Regions from separate parts of the Parafrankia sp. Ea1.12 genome, predicted to be linked through region 1. Evidence: riboswitches for the same ligand, from Rfam matches in the RefSeq annotation. Region 1 holds a riboswitch; the other holds the start of a gene.
The links. Region 1 has a riboswitch for S-adenosylmethionine ahead of FMEAI12_RS02690 (aminotransferase class V-fold PLP-dependent enzyme). Riboswitches for the same ligand answer to the same signal wherever they lie in the genome.

Region 1 (9,392 bases):
CAAGATCTACAAGCAGTACGGGGACGCCTCGATCGGGGTGGTGCGCACCGAGCCCTACCGGCTGGCCGCCGACGTGTGGGGCATCGGGTTCCGCACCGCGGACACCATCGCGCAGGCGGTCGGCATCCCACACGACAGCCCGCAGCGCATCAAGGCCGGCCTCGCGTTCACCCTTTCCGAGGCCACCGACAGCGGCCACTGCTTCCTGCCCGAGACCCGGCTGATCGCCGACGCCGTGCGCATCCTCGGCGTCGACACCGGCGCGGTGATCGAGGGGCTCGGCGAGCTGATCACCGAGGAGGGGGTGGTGCGCGAGGAGGTCCCCGGCGAGGACCCGGAGCAGCCGGTCGCCGCGGTGTACCTCGTCCCGTTCCACCGCGCCGAGATCTCCGTCGCGGGGCAGCTGCTGCGCCTGCTGCGGGCCGACGAGGACCGCCTCGCCGCGTTCGCCGCCGTTGACTGGGAGAAGGCGCTCGGCTGGCTGCACACCCGTACCGGGACCGAGCTGGCGGCGGCGCAGCGCGAGGCGGTCACCCTCGCTCTCACCTCCCGGGTGGCGGTGCTGACCGGCGGGCCCGGCTGCGGGAAGAGCTTCACGGTGCGCTCGGTCGTCGAGCTGGCCCGCGCCCGGCGGGCGAAGGTCGTCCTCACCGCCCCGACCGGACGGGCCGCCAAGCGGCTCGCCGAGCTGACCGGCCACGAGGCGTCGACGGTGCACCGGCTGCTCGAGCTGCGTCCCGGCGGCGACGCCGCCTACGACCGGGACCGCCCGCTCGACGCCGACCTCGTCGTGGTGGACGAGGCGTCCATGGTCGACCTGCTGCTGATGAACAAGCTGGTCAAGGCCGTCCCGCCGGGCGGGCACCTGCTGCTGGTCGGCGACGTCGACCAGCTTCCCTCCGTCGGCGCCGGGCAGGTGCTGCGTGATCTGCTCACCACCGGCACGCCGATCCCGCACGTGCGGCTGACCCAGGTGTTCCGCCAGGCCAGCGAGTCGGGCGTGGTGACCAACGCGCACCGCATCAACCGCGGGGACCATCCGCTGGTGCGCGGCCTGGACGACTTCTTCCTCTTCGTCGCAGAGGAGGCCGAGGATGCCGCCCGGATCACCGCGGAGGTGGTGGCGCGGCGGATCCCGGCCAAGTTCGGCCTCGACCCGCGGCGCGACATCCAGGTGCTCGCGCCGATGCACCGCGGCCCGGCCGGCGCCGGGGCGCTCAACATCGCGCTGCAGGAGGCACTCACGCCGAGCCTGCCGGACCGCCCCGAGCGCCGCTTCGGCGGCCGGGTGTTCCGGGTCGGCGACAAGGTCACCCAGGTGCGCAACAACTACGACAAGGGCGCGAACGGGGTGTTCAACGGGACGCTCGGGGTGGTCACCGCGCTCGACAACGACAGCCAGACCCTGACCGTCCGCACCGACGAGGACGAGGACGTCGACTACGAGTTCACCGAGCTCGACGAGCTGACCCACGCCTACGCGGTGACGATCCACCGTTCGCAGGGCAGCGAGTACCCGGCCGTGGTCATCCCGCTGACGACCAGCGCATGGATGATGCTGCAGCGCAACCTGCTGTACACCGCGGTGACGCGGGCGAAGAAGCTGGTGGTCCTGGTCGGCTCGCGCCGGGCCATCGGGCAGGCGGTCCGCTCGGCCGGCCACGGGCAGCGCCACACCGCGCTCGCGCACCGCCTGCAGTCCGCCGGGCGCTCCGGATAATTTTCCGCGGCTCGCGGCTCGCGGCTCGCGGCTCGCGGCTCGCGGCTCGCGGCTCGCGGTCGAAGCGCGCGATTCGCCGTCTGCTGGATGTTCCGGGTATTTCGGCCCGGTCTCGGTGTCTCTGCGGTGTCCGTCCGGCACGGGCTGCTACAGTTTTCGCCAGGTCCTGAGCGCCAGCGTCAAGCCCCGGCTTGCTGGCCGGCAACCCTCCTCCGCGGTGGGGTGCCCCGGGTGTGACCAGGCCCGCGGCGAACCCGCCGTCGGCAAGTGCGGACCCCCTCTGGGTCCACCGGGGCCCAAGGAGGCTTCGTCGTGTCCTTTTCGTATGCCACCACGTCTCCCGACGTTGATCGGGAAGGGCCCGCCGTCGGCGCGCTGCTCGACGTGGTGGGGGCCAGCCTCCCCGTTCCGCTCGCCGACGGACGCGAGGTCCCGTACGCCAATCTCGACCAGGCCGCCAGCGCCCCCTGCCTGCGCGGGGTCGCCGAGCACGTCGAGCGCGTCCTGCCGTACTCGGCGAGCGTGCACCGCGGAACCGGCTACTCCTCCGCGGTCTGCACCGCGCTCTACGAGGGGGCCCGCGACGCCGTGCGCACGTTCGTCGGCGGCCGCCCGGACGACGTCGTGATCTTCACCCGGAACACCACCGACTCGGTGAACCTGCTCGCCCGCTGCCTCCCGCCGCAGCCGCCCGACCCGGCGCGGACGTCCGACCCAAGCCACGCCGTGCCCGGCGGGGTCGTCGTGTTCGACCTGGAGCATCACGCGAACCTTCTCCCGTGGCGGTCCCGGCCGGGCTGCCGGTGGGTGCCCGCCGCGCCCACCCGCGCCGACACGCTGCGCGCGCTCGCCACCGCCCTGGACACGGCACCGACCTCGCTCGTCGCGGTGACCGGCGCGTCCAACGTCACCGGCGAGGTGCCGCCGCTCGCCGAGATCGTCCGGCTGGCGCGCGCGGCCGGCGCGCGGGTCTTCGTGGACGGCGCCCAGCTCGTCCCGCACCGTCGGGTCGACATGGCCGCGCTCGGCATCGACTACCTCGCGTTCTCCGGGCACAAGCTGTACGCGCCGTTCGGCGCCGGCGTGCTCGTCGGACGTCCGGACTGGCTGGCGGCGGCCCCGCCCTATCTCGCCGGCGGGGGCGCCGTGCGTGAGGTGACCAGCTCCGCCGTGGCCTGGGCGGACGGCCCGGCCCGGCACGAGGCCGGCAGCCCCAACCTCCTCGGCGCGACGGCGATCGCGGCCGCCTGCCGGCTGCTGGGTGCGCTCGACGCCCGCGACCTGCACCAGCACGAGGACCTGCTGCGCCGCCGCCTGGTGGACGGGCTGCGCGGGATCGAGGGGGTCACCATCCACTCCCTGTGGGCCGACGGAGACGATCCCGCCGCTGGCGAGGCCGCCGGAGACGGGGCTGCCGGTGGCGCTGCCGCCGGAGGCGAGGCTGTCGATGCCGGGGCTGCCGGAGGCGAGGGCCCGGACGGGACCCTGGCCACGGGGCCCGTCGGGGTCGTCACCTTCTCGGTCGCCGGGCGCGATCCCGGGTACGTCGCCGCCGTCCTCTCCGCCGAGCACGGCGTCGGGGTACGCGCCGGACGCTTCTGCGCGCATCCGCTGCTGGGGCGGCTCGGAGCCGAGGGCGGCGCGATCCGCGCGAGTGTCGGCATCAGCTCGACGAGTGCCGACGTCGACAGGCTGCTGGCCGGGCTGGCGGAGCTCGTCGGCCGCGGGCCGCGCCAGCAGTACCGCGACCTGGGTGACGGAGGCTGGGCTCCGGCAGCGGACGGTCGCGCGCTGCCGCCCTGGGTCGCCGAGCACATGGCGGCCGGTCACGTCCGCGGTCGTGTGCCCGCGCCGGGCCACGCGTACGACAGCGTCGGCCTGCCCGCGTACTCCAGCCCCTGCGGGACCTGAGCCGACACGGGCGCGGATGTTCTCGTCATGGTGCGGACTCGCGGATGTCCGTCGTCCGGGCCCGGCTGCCCGCGTACGCTTCGCACGGGGCACTGTCGCGCTAGGAGGTGGCGGGCTTGACGATGATCGCCGGAACGGCGGCCGCGGGTGGCGGTGTCGCTCCGACACGGGCTGCCGGCTACCGGCCCGAGAGCGCCGGCCCGCCTGTGGAGCCGGTCGCGCCGCCGCTGCGCAGGCTGATCGGTGGGGTGCTGCGTCGGCTCCGCCAGGCGCAGGGCCGCACGTTGCGGGACGTCGCCGAGGCCGCGCAGGTCTCCATGCCCTACCTCTCGGAGGTGGAACGCGGTCGCAAGGAGGCCTCCTCGGAGGTACTGGCCGCGATCTGCCGGGCGCTCAACATCAGACTGGTCGACCTCCTCGCCGAGGTGATGGCCGAGCTGGTCCGCTACGAGCCGCTGCCGCTGACGACCGCCACCCCCACCGCCTCTCCCGGGGCCCGGGGAGCGACGGCCGCGGCCGACCTGGATGTCGTCGCGGGAACGCCGGCCACGGCGCACGTGATGACGGTCCATCCGTCCGCGACGCTCGGTTCCGTGGCGCTCGGCGGGCCGGATGCCGGAGTCGGTGCGGTGCGCGCCTCGGTGAGCGTCCATCTCGTTGTCGCCCGGCGTGGCCGGGCGGTCCGCCGGGTTCCGGGCCACCGCCGTCGAGGGGCCACGATCCGGCTCGCCGCCCGGCCGGGTCCGGGGCGTCCGCCGGCCCACCCGGGTGCTCTCGTGCGCCGCCGTTCGTGCTGGGCCGTCCAGTCGGTCGGTGCGCTCCCCACGACGCACGGGGCGGTGGGGACGACGGCGCACGCTCAGCGCGTCCGCTGACCTGAGCCCGCCGCGGCTCTCCGCGCCGACGATCGCCCCGCCGCGTGGCTCCGCCCCGGCGTCCACCCGACCGCCCCGCGGTGCCGGGCTGGCTCAGGCCGGCACGCGGCGGACCTTTCGGCTGGCGACGACCTCGTCCACGATCCCGTACTGCCGCGCCTGCTCGGCGGTGAGGATCGTGTCGCGTTCGACGTCCCGTCGGATCTCGTGTTCGGCCCGCCCGGTGTGCTCGGCGAGTATCCGCTCCATCAACGCGCGCAGCCGCAGCACCTCCCGGGCCTGGATCTCCAGGTCGCTCGACTGGCCCTCGCCCTGCGCCGAGGGCTGGTGGATCAGGATCCGGCTGTTCGGCAGCGCGACGCGCTTCCCCGGAGCGCCCGCGGCGAGCAGGATCGCCGCCGCGGACGCGGCCTGGCCCATGCACACCGTGGCCACCTCGGGCCGCACGAAGCAGATCGTGTCGTAGATCGCGGTGAGCGCGGTGAGCGATCCGCCGGGCGAGTTGATGTAGATCGAGATGTCCCGGTCGGGATCCTCACCCTCCAGGAAGAGGAGCTGCGCCATCACGTCGTTGGCGGAGGTGTCGTCGATCTGCGTGCCGAGGAAGATGATCCGTTCACGGAGCAGCTTCGAGTACGGGTCCATCGAGTATTCGCCGCGGGGGGTGCGCTCGACGACGTTCGGCAGCACGTACCGCGCGGACGCGGCCATCGGGGCCGGGGTCATCGGAGGGCCACCCGGCTGTCACCGCCGCCGGCTGCCCGGCTGTTCGCGTCCGGGGCGACCTGGTCGACCCGAGCGATCACCCGGTCGACCAGGCCGTAGTCCCGGGCCTCCTCGGCGGTGAACCAGCGGTCACGGTCGGAATCCGCCTCGATCCGCTCGACGGGCTGTCCGGTGTGCTCGGCGATGCGTTCCTGGATCAGCCGCTTGGTGAACAGGAGCTGCTCCGCCTGGATCGCGATGTCGGTCGCGGTCCCGCCGATCCCACCGGACGGCTGGTGCATCATCACCCGGGAATGGGGCAGTGCGAACCGCTTTCCGGGCGCCCCGGAGGAGAGCAGGAACTGACCCATCGACCCGGCGAATCCCAGCGCGACGGTCGCCACGTCGTTCGCGATGTACTGCATCGTGTCGTAGATGGCCATTCCCGCGCTGACCGACCCACCCGGCGAATTGATGTACAGGTGAATGTCCGCGGACGGATCGTCACTGGCGAGAAGGAGCAGCTTCGCGCAGATCGCGTTGGCGACGGTGTCCTCGACCACCGAGCCGAGGAAGACGATCCGGTTCTGGAGGAGCCGGTGGAACACCTGGTCCTCGAACGGGCCGGCCGCCGTCCCCGGGGCCTCGCCGTACTGGCCGGTGCCGATGCCGGTGCCGATGTCGGTACCGGCGCGTGGGCGGTGTGGCCGGCTGTGCCGCGGCTGATACAGGGCATTCATGGTGCGCGTGACCTCCCGCCGGCCCGACGGGGTGTGGGGATCGAACGAAGTGGCCGGCCAGGCCAGCGTCGCCGAGAAACGGGCCGTCGGACGGCCGGTCTGCCCGTGGCAGATCTGCCCACGGCAGAGCGCCGGAGCGGGCGCCGGGGATCCGACGCGCCCGTCCCCGGCGGCCGCCCGCTACCGGGCAAAGGTGCTCCGGGAGCACTCGATCGCAGGACGCCCGATCGCCGGGACGGCCCTGCCTAGAAGGCGTCCGGATCGATGTCGAAGCGCAGCCGGGCCCGGGCGGTGTCGTCGTGCAGCGTGACCATGAAGTCCTCGGCGACACGGACCTGCTCCTGCAGCGAGGCCAGCTTCTCCTCGGCGAGGCTGACCCAGGTCGCCAGCCGCTCCTGGAGCTCCTCGCGCCGCTCGCGGGCGAGGCCCTCCCGGTCGATCTCCTCGCGCAGGCCGAGCAGCGCCCGCATCTCCTCGAGGGTGAAACCCAGCGGCTTCATCTTCTTGATGAGAAGGAAACGATCCAGAGCGTCGTCGTCGTAGAGCGGATAGCCACCGGGGCTCTCCCCGACGGCCACGAGCAGGCCAGCTTCCTCGTAGAAGCGGACCGTCCGCAGGGAGAGCGCGACCAGGGTGGCGACCTCTCCGATCTCGTAGACGCCGCGGCGGGCTGAGGAAGAGGTGATGTTGCCTGTCGTGGACAATTCGACCCTTACGTCGGTATCACGGGCGAGGTGACGGTGGCGCGAGCGGAACCGTGTCGGCTGGGCGGATCTCGGCGCGACACTCCCGTAGGCGGGTTCGTGACCAGCATATTGCGGACGGGCGGCGGCCCGCGTACGCGGCGGCGTTCGCGGTGGTCCGCGTACGGCGTGGCTCAGCGCCGGGGCGGTTCACCGCTCCGGGTGATCGGTCCGCTCCTCCGAGCGTGACCGTTCGACGTCGCCGTGCAGGCCGACGACGAAGTCCTCGGCGACGCCGGCCTGCTCACGCAGCGTCGCCAGTTTCTCTTCGGCCAGGGCGACCCAGGTCCGCAGCCGCTCGCGCAGCTCGGCCCGCCGCTCGGGGGTCAGTTCCGGGTCGGCCAGCTCGTCGCGGACGGCGAGCAGCGACCGCATCTCGTCCAGGGTGAAACCGAGCGGCTTCATCTTCCGGATGACGAGGAGCCGGCTGACGGCGTCATCGTTATAAAGACGGAATCCGCCGGGCGTCCGGCCGGCCGGTACCAGAAGCCCGGCCTCCTCGTAGTAGCGCACCGTTCGCAGCGACAATCCCACCCGCTCGGCCACCTCTCCGATCTGGAGGGTGTTGCGTCGGATCAGGCTGGGGAGGGATTCGTCCCTGCGCATCGTCGACAAAGCTACCCTTACGTCAGGGTCGGGAACCGTGGGCCGCGGCGCGAACCGGTGGCCGAACGGGGTGACTCCCGAACACGTCTGCATAGACTGTGCCATTGGTACGGAGCACTGTACGACGTCGCAGACCGGGGCGGAAATCGGCCCGACAGGCGATGTCCGCGCCCGGCGCCGGTGTCGGGGGAGGGTCTACCCGCGCTGCAGGGTCATCGCTCCTATGCGGATCGTGACGGTCCGGTGTCCGTGCGGGCGGGCCGGGTGGCTCCTGAGTAAAGGCGCGCCGGCGCCCCACCGGTCGATTGCCAGGTGATCGCCGGCTCATTGTCGGGTTAAGTCGCTTTACCGTCGGGTCATACCGGTGATTGTCGTCCTGCCGACATCGGACGCACGCTGACGATGTGGCGGGCATGACGCACTGGGATGTACACGTGGGTGTCGGCACCCGAACGCGCGCGCGATCGGTCAGACTCGACATGTCGGTGCCGGGGGTCTCCACGGCGCCGTCACCGCGCGGACGGCCCGACCGGCGGCGGCCGGCGCGGCGCGCCCGCCGTCGGCGACGAGTGGAGGTAGGCGGCAGCCGTGAGCATCACCAACGAGGCGGTCGGGCGGGTTCTCGCGGCGTACCTGACCGCCCATCCCGGTGACCGCGAGCGGTTGGGACCGCTCGTCCGTGCGTCGGCGGCCCCGGCCCGGGGTTCGGCCCGGCTGACCTCGCGCCGGACGCTGCCCGGCCACGTGACCTGCTCGACGGTCGCGGTGAACGACGAAGGCCGCATTCTGCAGATCCATCACCGGGCGTCGGGCCTCTGGCTCCAGCCGGGAGGCCACATAGAGGACCGCGACGGCTCGCTGTTCGGCGCGGCGCTGCGGGAGCTGGCCGAGGAGACCGGGATCGGCCGCCGCCGCGTCAGCGCGATCAGCGAGCAGCCGGTGGACGTCGACATCCACTGGGTGTCCGCGAGTGCCGCCCGCGGCGAGCCGGAGCACCTGCACTACGACTTCCGCTTCCTGGTCGAGATCCGCGGCTCCGGGCTCGCGCCGGTCGAGACGGGCCTCGATCCCGATGATCCGGAGACGACGCGGCCGCTGTCCGCCCCTCCGCTCGCCGTCCCTCCGCCCGCTGTCCCTCCGCCCGCCGTGCCCGTGGCCACAGACGGCCCCGCCGGGCGGACGGCCTCGTCCCCCGGGGTGGGCGCGTCCGGGCCCGTGCCGCCGGGGGTGGCGGGGACGAAGGTGCCGGGGCCGTCGGCGGCCCCGCCGGGTGCCCACGGAGCGGCTGGGGCAGCATGCACGCCGATGCCGGGCACGGCGCAGGGAACGGCGGCCGGAGTGCCGGTGGGGGTGATTCTGCAGGTTGAGGAGGTCGCCGGCGCCCGCTGGGCCGAGGTGTCGGCGCTCGGCGGCCGGCTGGCGCGCCGCGTGGCGGCCGCGCTGGTCGACCCGGGCGCCAGATGCCGATGATCGTTGCCGTGCGGGCCGTTCGTCCCGAACGGGTGTAAGCACCGGCACGGTCCGGCCCCGCGCTTCGCCGTTCCTCCGATCCCGGGGCACGATCTTCTCAGACCGGCGGTCGGGCCCTGCCCAGGCGGGACGAGGCCCAGGGGTGAACACTTGGACGCGCGACGTCGCGTGCATGACCCCGGACGGCGTCGCACGGTGCCGGTCGAGGCGCACGGTGCCGGTCGAAACGGGGGGAGTCGGGCGGATGGAGATTCCGCGGAGGTTGGGGCCGTTCCTGCTCACCCACCGCATCGGGGCCGGTGGCATGGGCACGGTCTACTACGGAACGCTCGACGGGCCCGCCGGCCGGCCCGCGGCGGTGAAGGTCATCCGCGCGGAGTACGCCGATGACCCTGAGTTCCGCGCGCGTTTCCGACGGGAGATCGAGGTCGTCTCCCGGGTCGCCGGCGCGTGCACCGCGCGCGTCCTGGCCGCCGACCCGGACGGCGACCCGCCCTACCTCGCCACCGAGTACCTCGCCGGCCCGAACCTGGCAGAGTACGTCCGCCAGCACGGCCCGCTCGTCGGGGAGACGCTGCGGACCCTGGCCGTCGGGCTGGCCGAGGCGCTCGTCGCGATCCAC
Region 2 (9,392 bases), on a different contig from region 1:
CGAGGACGAGCAGCCAGACCAGGTACTGCGGGCTGAGCACCCGCGAGGTGATCACAATCAGCAGGACCAGCGCGAGGCCACGCCCGGCAACCGACGATGTGCCCTCCGCGTCCATCGAACCGTCCCCGCCCGGCCGGGGGGAGGCGTCCACGGCCCGACCAGGGGACCGCCGCGCCCACCACCACAGGACCGCGGCGGCGATCACGATCACCTCGGCGAGCGAACAGGCCGTCGCCACCGCCCTGGCGAGCCCGCCGTCGAACTGGAGTGACCCGTAGGAGTACTCCGGGGCGGAGCCGATCCCGAGCATCCGCGCCACGACGAACGGGGTGGCCGGAACCGCCTCGATCTGCAGGCCGCGGGCGCTCTGCGCGTTCAGGAACCCCAGCGCGCCCCGCCACCAACCGGCGAGCACGAGGACGGCGGCCAGGACGGCCGCCGTCACACCCGCACCCGCCACGATCCGCGCCACCCGGCCCAGCACCGGCGAGCCCGGGCGCGTCAGCCCGCGTCGTCCCAGGGCCACCAGGAGCAACCCGGGCCACACCTTCACCGCCACGCCCAGCGCCACCCAGCCACCGAAACGACCGAGTGAACCAAGCGCACCGAAAAAACTGAACGGGCGGAGGCGCCGGGAGTGCCCCGGCCGACCAGCGCCATCAGGAGGCTCAGCGTCACCGGAGCCATGGGTGCCACCGGGCGCGGAGCCGTCCAGGGCGAGGACCGCGGCCAGCGCCGCGGCCGCCGGCACCAGGTCGAACCGGGTCAGCATCACCGGGCCGAGGGCGAGCGTGGCCAGCAGCCAGTACCGGGCTGCCGCGGGTGAGCGGCGGGCCAGCGCCCGGGTGAGCACCGCGTCCACGACGAGCATCAGCAGGTAGAAGGACACCTCATACGGGACGCCGGCCAGCTCGCGCGGCACCGCGGGCAGCGCCAGGACGACCGCCGCGCCCGGCGGGTACTGCCATTTCTCGTCCCCGGGCACCGTCCCGTCACCGACGAGCGTGTGGCCCCACTCCCGGTAGAGATCGACATCACCGAGAACGCTCTGCTGCGCGCCGAACACCTGGCCGGCCAGCGCCAGGGTGAGCAGCAGGGCCCGGCTGACGACCCACCGGACGACCAGCGGCCGTCCTCGCAGGGCCGCGTACCAGCGTGCCGGGCCGCGCGCCCGTCCTGCCGGACCTGCTACTCCCGCGCTGTTCACGATCCCCGGAAGGTACCGGTCGCGGCGGCGAGCGCGGTACCGACGTGGGACAGTCGTAGCCATGCGAGTACGCTGCGCAACCTAGCGTCACACGAGCGGTTACGTGCCTCGAGCCCACGTACCTGCTACCGACAGCAGGAGTCACTCCACGGTGCGCATTTGCGCCCGTGAGCGCGGAGCCCGACGGCGCGCTCCGCGCGTTACGGGTGGCCGGACGCGCCGCGGAGGTGTTCTGTGATCCTCGGGACCGGCTCCGCCTGGGACACGGCGTGCGTGCAGCTCGCCGACGCGGCCCAGCACCTGGGTCTCGACGACGGCATGCACGACCTGCTGCGCACGCCGCGGCGGTCGATCACCGTCTCCGTCCCGCTGCTGCGGGACGACGGGCAGCTGCTCGTCCTGTCCGGCTACCGCGTTCAGCACAACCTCGCCCGCGGGCCGGCCAAGGGCGGGCTGCGCTACCACCCGGCCTGCGACCTGGACGAGGTCAAGGCGCTGGCCATGTGGATGACGTGGAAGTGCGCGCTGATGGGGATCCCCTACGGCGGCGCGAAGGGCGGCATCGCGGTCGAGCCCGGGCTGCTCTCCCGGCAGGAGCGGGAGCGGATGACCCGCCGGTACGCCGCCGAGCTCGTCCCCCTGATCGGGCCGGACAAGGACATCCCGGCCCCGGACGTCGGCACCGACGAGCAGACCATGGCCTGGATCATGGACACCTACTCGACGCACACCGGCCACACCGCCCCGGGAGTCGTCACGGGCAAGCCGCTGTCCATCGGGGGGTCCGCCGGGCGTGCCGGGGCGACCAGCCGCGGGGTCCAGCTCGCCGCGTTCGCCGCGCTGCGCGAGCTCGGCCGGGACCCTCGGGAGACCACGGTCGCCGTCCAGGGGTTCGGCAAGGTGGGCGCCCTGGCCGCCCAGTACCTGCACGACGCCGGCTGCCGGCTGGTCGCGGTGTCGGACGTGAAGGGCGGCATCCACAACCGGGCGGGGCTGAACCCGTCCGCGCTGATCCGCCACCTGGCCCGCGGGGCCGACACCGTCGTCGGCTACCCGGGCACCGACACGATCACCAACACCGAGCTGCTCGAGCTGAACGTCGACATGCTCGTCCCCGCCGCCTTGGAGGGGGTCATCAACATCGGCAACGCGGACCGCGTCCGGGCACCGCTGATCGTCGAGGGCGCGAACGGGCCGGTAACCGCCGAGGCGGACCACGTCCTGACGGGCAAGGGGACGGTGATCGTCCCCGACATCCTCGCCAACGGCGGCGGGGTCGCCGTCTCCTACTTCGAGTGGGTGCAGGACATCCAGGCGTACTTCTGGACCGAGGACCAGGTCAACGACCGGCTGCGCGCTCTCATGCAGCGGTCCTACCAGGAGGTGTCGGCGCTGGCCCGCGAACGGCGGGTGAGCCTGCGGACGGCCGCCCACATCATCGGGGTCGCCCGCGTCGCCGAGGCGCACCGGACCCGCGGCCTGTACCCCTGACGGCCGCCCCACCCCTGAGGCCGGCGTCGCCCGGGCCCCGCAGGCTCACCTCGTCCGCGACCCGGGCGGCCAGCGCGAACAGCGCGGACTCGGCGTCGGCGGGCGAGGTCCGGTTGCGCCGCAGGTGCCCGCAGCTCTCGCAGCGGTGAGTCAGGACGGTCTCGCGCGCACGCATCTCCACCCCGACAGGACGCATCAGCCCGCGGCACGGCGCCGCGCGGTCGCCGGGGTTGACGTCGACATGCCGCGACCAGAGGCAGGCCGGGCAGTGGTTCGTGTACCCGTCGCCGCGCACGGTGGCGCCGCACACCAGGCACGCGAAGTCCTCCGGCGTCCGGGCGAACCGGCGGCCGTCGTCGGCGCCCCGGGCGGCACCGGGCCCGTCCTCAGGCGGTTGCACAGTTCAACGGTAGGGCAGGGCGCGCCCGGGCCGCCCGGCCCGGGCGCCACCGGACGGGCTCCGTGCCACCGGACGGGTCCGTGCGGGGGCAGCGTGACCGACGCGCCAGGGTGTGTCCCGGGAACGAACGGGGATGTCGGACGCACAGGGTGAAATAGTGGGCGGCGACCACGCGACCGTGGTGCGCGTACGCCCGCTTGAGCGCCTCCGTAGCGAGGCTGCCCACAAGGAGGTCCCAGCGTGGACGCCGCCCATGCCGAGGCCCGGCGCCGAAGTGTCCCGGGCCCGGCCTCGTCGCCGCGCCCGGGGCGGAGCGGCTCCGCGGACACGGGCCCCGGCGGCCACACCGGCCCAGGCGGCTCCGGCCCCGCCGGCACCAGGCCCGCGGGTTCCGGGCCTGCGAACTCCAGGCCCACCAGCGCCGGACCCGTAGGTCACGGGCCCACCGGATCCAGACCCGCGGATCCAGGGCCCGCAGGTTCCAGGCCAACCGGTTCAGGGCCGGAAAACTCCGGGCCCAGCCAGGCGGCGGCAGGCGGGAGCGCGACCGGCGGCGGCGAGGGTGGCTCCGGCGAGAACGGGCGCGGCGCCAACGGGCTGACGGAACGGGAAGCCCGGGTCCTCGCCTTCGAAAGCCAGTGGTGGCGCTATCCCGGCGCCAAGGAGGCCGCCATCCGGGCGGAGTTCGGCCTGTCGTCAACCCGTTACTACCAGATCCTGAACGTTCTGATCGACTCGCCGGCCGCGCTGGCCGCCGACCCGATGCTCGTCCGCCGACTGCGGCGGCTGCGCGAGCAACGCCGGCGCGCCCGCGCCGGTCATGTGGACGACGCCGGTGAGCCCGGCGACGACGGTTCCGACGACGCCTGAGGAGAGCCCGTGCCCAGAGGCTCCCACGACTTCTCCCGACACCCGGGTGGTGACCGCCTGCGCATGGCAGGTGCCGCCCTGGTGGCCGTGCTGGCCGTACTGGCCGGAATTCTGCTGGTGAACCTGTTCAACGGGTCCGGCGACTCCGACGACGGCGCCGCCCCGGCGGTGACCGGCGAGCCCGCCGCCCCCTCGGGCGAGCCGGCGCAGGGCGCAGACCGCCCCGAGGACTCCTCCAGCCCGACGCCGTCGGAGCGGGCGACCCCGAGCCGGTCGCCCAGCCCGACACCCGGCCCGCGGCCGTCGCCGACGCCGCAATCCGCCCCGGCGCAGCCACCCGCGGCCCCGGCCACCGGGGCGCCGAAGGTCTTCGCGCCCGTCGTCGTGCTGAACAACTCCCGGATCGCGGGTCTCGCGGACAGCGCCGCCAACCGGGTGGAGGCGGCCGGCTTCCGGGTCGAACGGGTCGGCAACTACCTGGGCCAGTACAACGTGCCGGTTTCGACCGTCTTCTACGATCCCGAGGACGCCGACGCCGCGCGCACCCTGCTCGAGACGGTTCCCGGCGTCGAGCGCATGGTGCCCCGCGCAGAAACGAGGATCATCGAGACCGACACCCTGATCCTGGTCGTCACCCGTGACTTCCCGACCGACGACCAGCCCTGACAACGGCCCACCAGCAGCCACCATCCCTCACAAACGACGTGACCGGGAAGGGATCGTGACCGACTCCTCCGCGCCCTCGCCGCCCGCTCCCGCGGGTGCCCACGCCACCGCCGAGCCTGCCCCCGCCCCGCGCACCCTGGCCGGCGGCGCCGGCCTGGCCGCCCTGCTGACGACGCCGGACAAGGCGCTCGTCGCCCTCGACTACGACGGCACCCTCGCCCCGATCGTCTCCCGGCCCTCCGACGCGGTGCCCGCGCCCGGCGCGATGGCCGCGCTGGGGCGGATCTCCCGCCGCGTCGGCACCGTCGCGATCATCACCGGCCGGCCGGTGGACGCCGTCCTCGAGCTCACCGGGGTGGAGCGGTTCACCGATCTCGGGCACCTGCTCGTCCTCGGCCAGTACGGGCTGCAGCGGTGGGACGCCGAGACCCGGCAGACCACCGCCCCGGAACCACTGCCCGGGGTGGAGGCGCTGCGCTCGGCCCTGCCAGACGCACTGCACGACGCCCCGGCCGGGACGTCGGTCGAGGACAAGCGGCACGCGCTGGTCGTCCACGTGCGGCGGACCGCCGACCCCGACGCCGCGCTGGCGGCGCTCACCCCGGCGCTGACCAGGCTCGCCGAGGAGCACGGGCTCGAGGCGGCGCCGGGCAAGCGGGTCCTGGAGCTGCGCCCGCCCGGTCACGACAAGGGCCGTGCCCTGCGCGGGCTCGTCGCCGAGCGGGCGGCCCGGTCCGTCCTCGTCGCCGGCGACGACTACGGGGATCTCCCCGCCTTCGAGGCGGTCGACGAGCTGCGGGCCGGCGGCCTGGGCGCGATCACCGTGTGCAGCGACAGCCCGGAGGTGCCCGACGTGCTGCGCGAGCGGGCGGATCTGGTCGTCAGCGGCCCGACCGGCATGGTCACCCTGCTGGAGGTACTCGCCGACCGCCTCGGCGCCTGACCCGCGACGTCGACTCGAGGCATGACCCGGGACGGCCGCTCGGGGCCTGACCCGGGAACCGGGCTCGGGGGCCGGCCCGGCCCGGGGAACCGGATCAGCCGGCGCGGTCCGGTTCCGCCGGCGCGTGGCCGCGGATCTCGTCCAGCTGCGCCCGGAACCAGGCCCGCGGCGGCAGCTCACCGGCGACGGCGGCCAGCCGCCGGGCCCGCTCGCGCCGCTCAGCCGCCGGCATGACCAGCGCGGTGTGCATCGCCTCCGCGGTGGCCGTCACGTCGAACGGGTTCACCACGACCGCGTCGGCGCCCATCTGCGAGCACGCCCCCGCCTCCCGGGAGAGGACGAGGACCCCGCCGTCGGCCGAGACCACCATCCCCTCCTTGGCGACGAGGTTCATCCCGTCCCGGATCGGGTTCACCACGAGGACGTCCGCGAGCGTCATGGCGGCCAGCGAGCGCGGGAAGTCGTCGTTGATCTCCAGGTGCACCGGCAGCCAGGTGTCCGTCCCGAACTCGTCCTCGATCTCGGCGGCGAGGCGCTGGACGGCCGCCGTGTACTCGCGGTACTCGGGCAGGTCGTGGCGGGACGGGTAGGCGCACACCAGGTGCATGACCCGACCGTGCCACTCCGGGTGCGAGCGGAGCAGCTCGCGGTAGGCGTCCAGGCCGCGGACGATGTTCTTGGACAGCTCGGTGCGGTCGACCCGGACCACCAGGCGGCAGCCCCCCGCCAGCTCGCGCAGCTCGGCCGCGCGGGCACGGACGTCGGGGCGGGCGGCGCGGTCCCGCAGCTCGGCGGCGTCCACTCCAAGGGGGTACAGGCTGGTGCGCACGGTGCGCCCGCCGGCGGTGACGGTGTCGCCCACCACCTCGGCGCCGAGGATCTCGGCGCAGCAGTCGCGGAAGGCCGCCGCCCACGCCGGGGCGAGGAAGCCGAGCCGGTCCGCCCCGAGCATGCCGTGCAGGATCGCCGCGGACACGTCGTCGGGCAGCATCCGGAAGTACTCCGGCGGGGACCACGGCGTATGGCTGAAATGGGCTATCCGCAGGTCCGGCCGCATCTGGCGCAGCCGGGCGGGGACCAGCGTCAGGTGGTAGTCCTGGACGAGCACGCACGCCCCCGGCGCCGCCAGCTCGGCCAGCGCGTCCGCGAACGCCGCGTTGTACGCCTCGTAGGCGGCCCAGTCCTTGCGGAAGGACGCGCCGAAGCTCGGCTCCGTCGCCGGCGCATGCAACAGGTGCAGGACGAACCAGAGCGTCCGGTTGGCGACCGCGTTGTAGGCGCGGTCGAACAGCACGCGGTCGAGGTCCAGCATCCGCACCGAGGCGCCGCCGGTGTCGTAGCCGCTGCGGTCGATGCGGCCGCCCGGAGCGGAGCGGGCGGCCCGCCGGTCGGCGTCACTGAGGGCCGCGCAGACCCAGACGATCTCCCGGCCGTCCTCGGGCGTGTCCTGGACGACCTGGGCCAGGCCGCTGACCAGACCGCCGCCGCCGCGCCGGGGATGCAGCAGGCCGTCGTCGCCGACGACGAACGACACCGGCCCCCGGTTCGACGCGATCAGCAGATCGGCCTGGGCCGGGTACTCGCTCCCGGGCGCCGTGAACTCCCCGATGCCCGGCATGTGACGCACACAGCGGAGCGTAGGCCATCGAGTGCCCTGTCGGGGCGCCACCCGCAAGCACCGCGGGTGCGCGCCGCCGGAATGCCGCCCGGCAGGGCCGCCGCGACGGGGCCCGCGGTCAGCCGGCGCCGAGCGCGGCGCGCACCGCGGTGGCCCAACCTGCACCGAGCGGGCCGTCCTCGACCACCACGTTGTCGTAGGCCGGGAGCAGCGCGGCGATGTCCGGGTGGCGCACCGCGTTGGCCACCAGGTGCATCCGCCCCACCGAACGGGCCATCGCGAGATCACTGGCGGAGTCGCCGATGGCGATCGCCTCGGCCGGGTCCACCCCGCGCCGCTTGAGGTCGTGCGCGACGGCGTCGCCCTTGCTGACGCCGTCCGGCACCAGGTGGTAGACGTGCGGGTGCACGCCTAGATCGGGCATGTGCGCCGGTGAGATGAGCCCGTTGTCGCGCATGCTCAGCCAGCCGAAACCGGACTCGGCCAGCCAGCCGTCCACCTCGGCGACGTCGATCCGGCCACGCAGCATGACGTCCACCTCGCGGCCGGTGTGCCAGGGGGTGTGCAGCTCCAGGCGGCCGGGGTGCAGCTTGATCAGCTCGTCGAGCAGGCTCTCCGGCACCCGCTCGAACGAGTCGGGCATCGCGCCGCGCAGGATCTCGGTGTCGAGCCCGGTGTTCCATCCGATGATCGCGCCCAGCTCGCCGATGAACCCGTCGGCGCCGAAGATCCCGGCGGCCTCCACGAGCTGCGGCCTCGTCCGCCCGGAGACCAGCACCAGCGCGATGTCCGCGTCGTGCAGGTCGACGAGTGCGCGGGCGGGGTCAAGGGTGGTGTCGCCGCCCTCGGCCCGGAAGAAGCAGCCCCGCGGGCCGACCATCGTTCCGTCGAGATCGGTGTAGACCACACGAACGCTCACGCTTCGGGCTCCCTGGTGTCGGTCCGGCGAGATCGCGGCCGGCGGCAAGCGGCCCAGGTGACGCGGGCACACGGCCCCTCGACCCGACCGCGGCCCACCTCAGGACGTGTCATCGAAGCACCTGTGGCACACGGCAAACCGCCGGAACTCCGGTGCACGCCTGTCCGCACGCGGTCTACAGTACGGACAGACAACTTCATCTGGCTCATCCAGAGGGGCAGAGGGAACGGCCCAGCGAAGCCCCGGCAACCACCGTCGCATCCATGCGCGGCAGGTGCTAATTCCGACCCGGGACGCAGCCGGCTCCCGGGAAAGATGAGGAGTTCCGCATGACTCTCGCGCCCGAGCGCGCCACTCTCCCGAGCCCGGACGCCGCCAACCCCGCCGTCTCGCTGTCCTGTCGTCACTGCGGTGCCACCTACCCGCTGTCGGCCACCCACGTCTGTGTCGAGTGTTTCGCGCCGCTCGAGATCGCCTACGACGAGGACCGGCTGCGCAAGGTCACCCGGGCGTCGATCGAGGCCGGGCCGTCCAACCTGTGGCGGTACGTCGGCCTGCTGCCCGCCGGGCACGTCGCCGAACGGCGCGTCTCCCTCGACGCCGGCTGGACCCCGCTGCGACCCGCCCAGCGCCTCGCCGCCGAGCTCGGCATGCGCACCCTGTGGGTCAAGGACGACAGCGCGAACCCGACCCACTCGTTCAAGGACCGGGTCGTCTCGGTGGCCCTCACCGCCGCCCGCGAGCTCGGCTTCCACACCGTCGCCTGCGCGTCCACCGGGAACCTCGCCCAGTCCGTCGCCGCCCACGCCGCGTCCGCCGGCCTGCGCTCGGTCGTGCTCGTCCCGCACGACCTGGAAGCCGGCAAGACCGTGTCGACGGCCGTGTACGGCGGCACCCTCGTCGCGATCAAGGGCAACTACGACGACGTCAACCGGCTGTGCAGCGAGCTGGCCGGCGAGTACGAGTGGGCGTTCGTCAACGTCAACGTCCGGCCGTTCTACGCGGAGGGCTCGAAGACCCTCGGCTACGAGGTCGCCGAGCAGCTCGGCTGGCGCATCCCCGGCCAGGTCGTGGTGCCGATCGCCTCCGGCTCCCTGCTGACCAAGGTCGACAAGGCGTTCGGCGAGCTCGGCCGCCTCGGGCTCGTCGAGCCCACCCCGTACAAGGTCTTCGGCGCCCAGGCCGCCGGCTGCAACCCCGTCGCCGCCGCCTACGCCCGCGGCGCCGACACGGTCGCCCCGGTGAAGCCGTCGACGATCGCCAAGTCGCTGTCGATCG

Region 2: another riboswitch for S-adenosylmethionine. It lies ahead of thrC (threonine synthase); the one in region 1 lies ahead of FMEAI12_RS02690 (aminotransferase class V-fold PLP-dependent enzyme).

Annotation. Positions count from the first base shown of each region.
Region 1 covers NZ_UBIZ01000119.1:2,344-11,735, forward strand. The annotation lists gene FMEAI12_RS02685 (ATP-dependent RecD-like DNA helicase) at 1-1,720, shown strand, start outside; SAM riboswitch class IV at 1,883-1,996, shown strand; gene FMEAI12_RS02690 (aminotransferase class V-fold PLP-dependent enzyme) at 2,033-3,631, shown strand; gene FMEAI12_RS39440 (helix-turn-helix domain-containing protein) at 3,754-4,506, shown strand; gene FMEAI12_RS02700 (ATP-dependent Clp protease proteolytic subunit) at 4,600-5,232, opposite strand; gene FMEAI12_RS02705 (ATP-dependent Clp protease proteolytic subunit) at 5,229-5,951, opposite strand; gene FMEAI12_RS02710 (MerR family transcriptional regulator) at 6,197-6,655, opposite strand; gene FMEAI12_RS02715 (MerR family transcriptional regulator) at 6,845-7,300, opposite strand; gene FMEAI12_RS02720 (NUDIX hydrolase) at 7,889-8,770, shown strand; partial or broken gene FMEAI12_RS02725 (serine/threonine-protein kinase) at 9,015-9,392, shown strand, end outside.
Region 2 covers NZ_UBIZ01000092.1:1,095-10,486, reverse strand. The annotation lists gene FMEAI12_RS01540 (Glu/Leu/Phe/Val dehydrogenase) at 1,442-2,698, shown strand; gene FMEAI12_RS01535 (RNHCP domain-containing protein) at 2,643-3,098, opposite strand; gene FMEAI12_RS39645 (DUF3263 domain-containing protein) at 3,339-3,968, shown strand; gene FMEAI12_RS01525 (LytR C-terminal domain-containing protein) at 3,978-4,634, shown strand; gene otsB (trehalose-phosphatase) at 4,690-5,577, shown strand; gene FMEAI12_RS01515 (trehalose-6-phosphate synthase) at 5,672-7,195, opposite strand; gene FMEAI12_RS01510 (HAD hydrolase family protein) at 7,314-8,114, opposite strand; SAM riboswitch class I at 8,317-8,436, shown strand; gene thrC (threonine synthase) at 8,444-9,392, shown strand, end outside.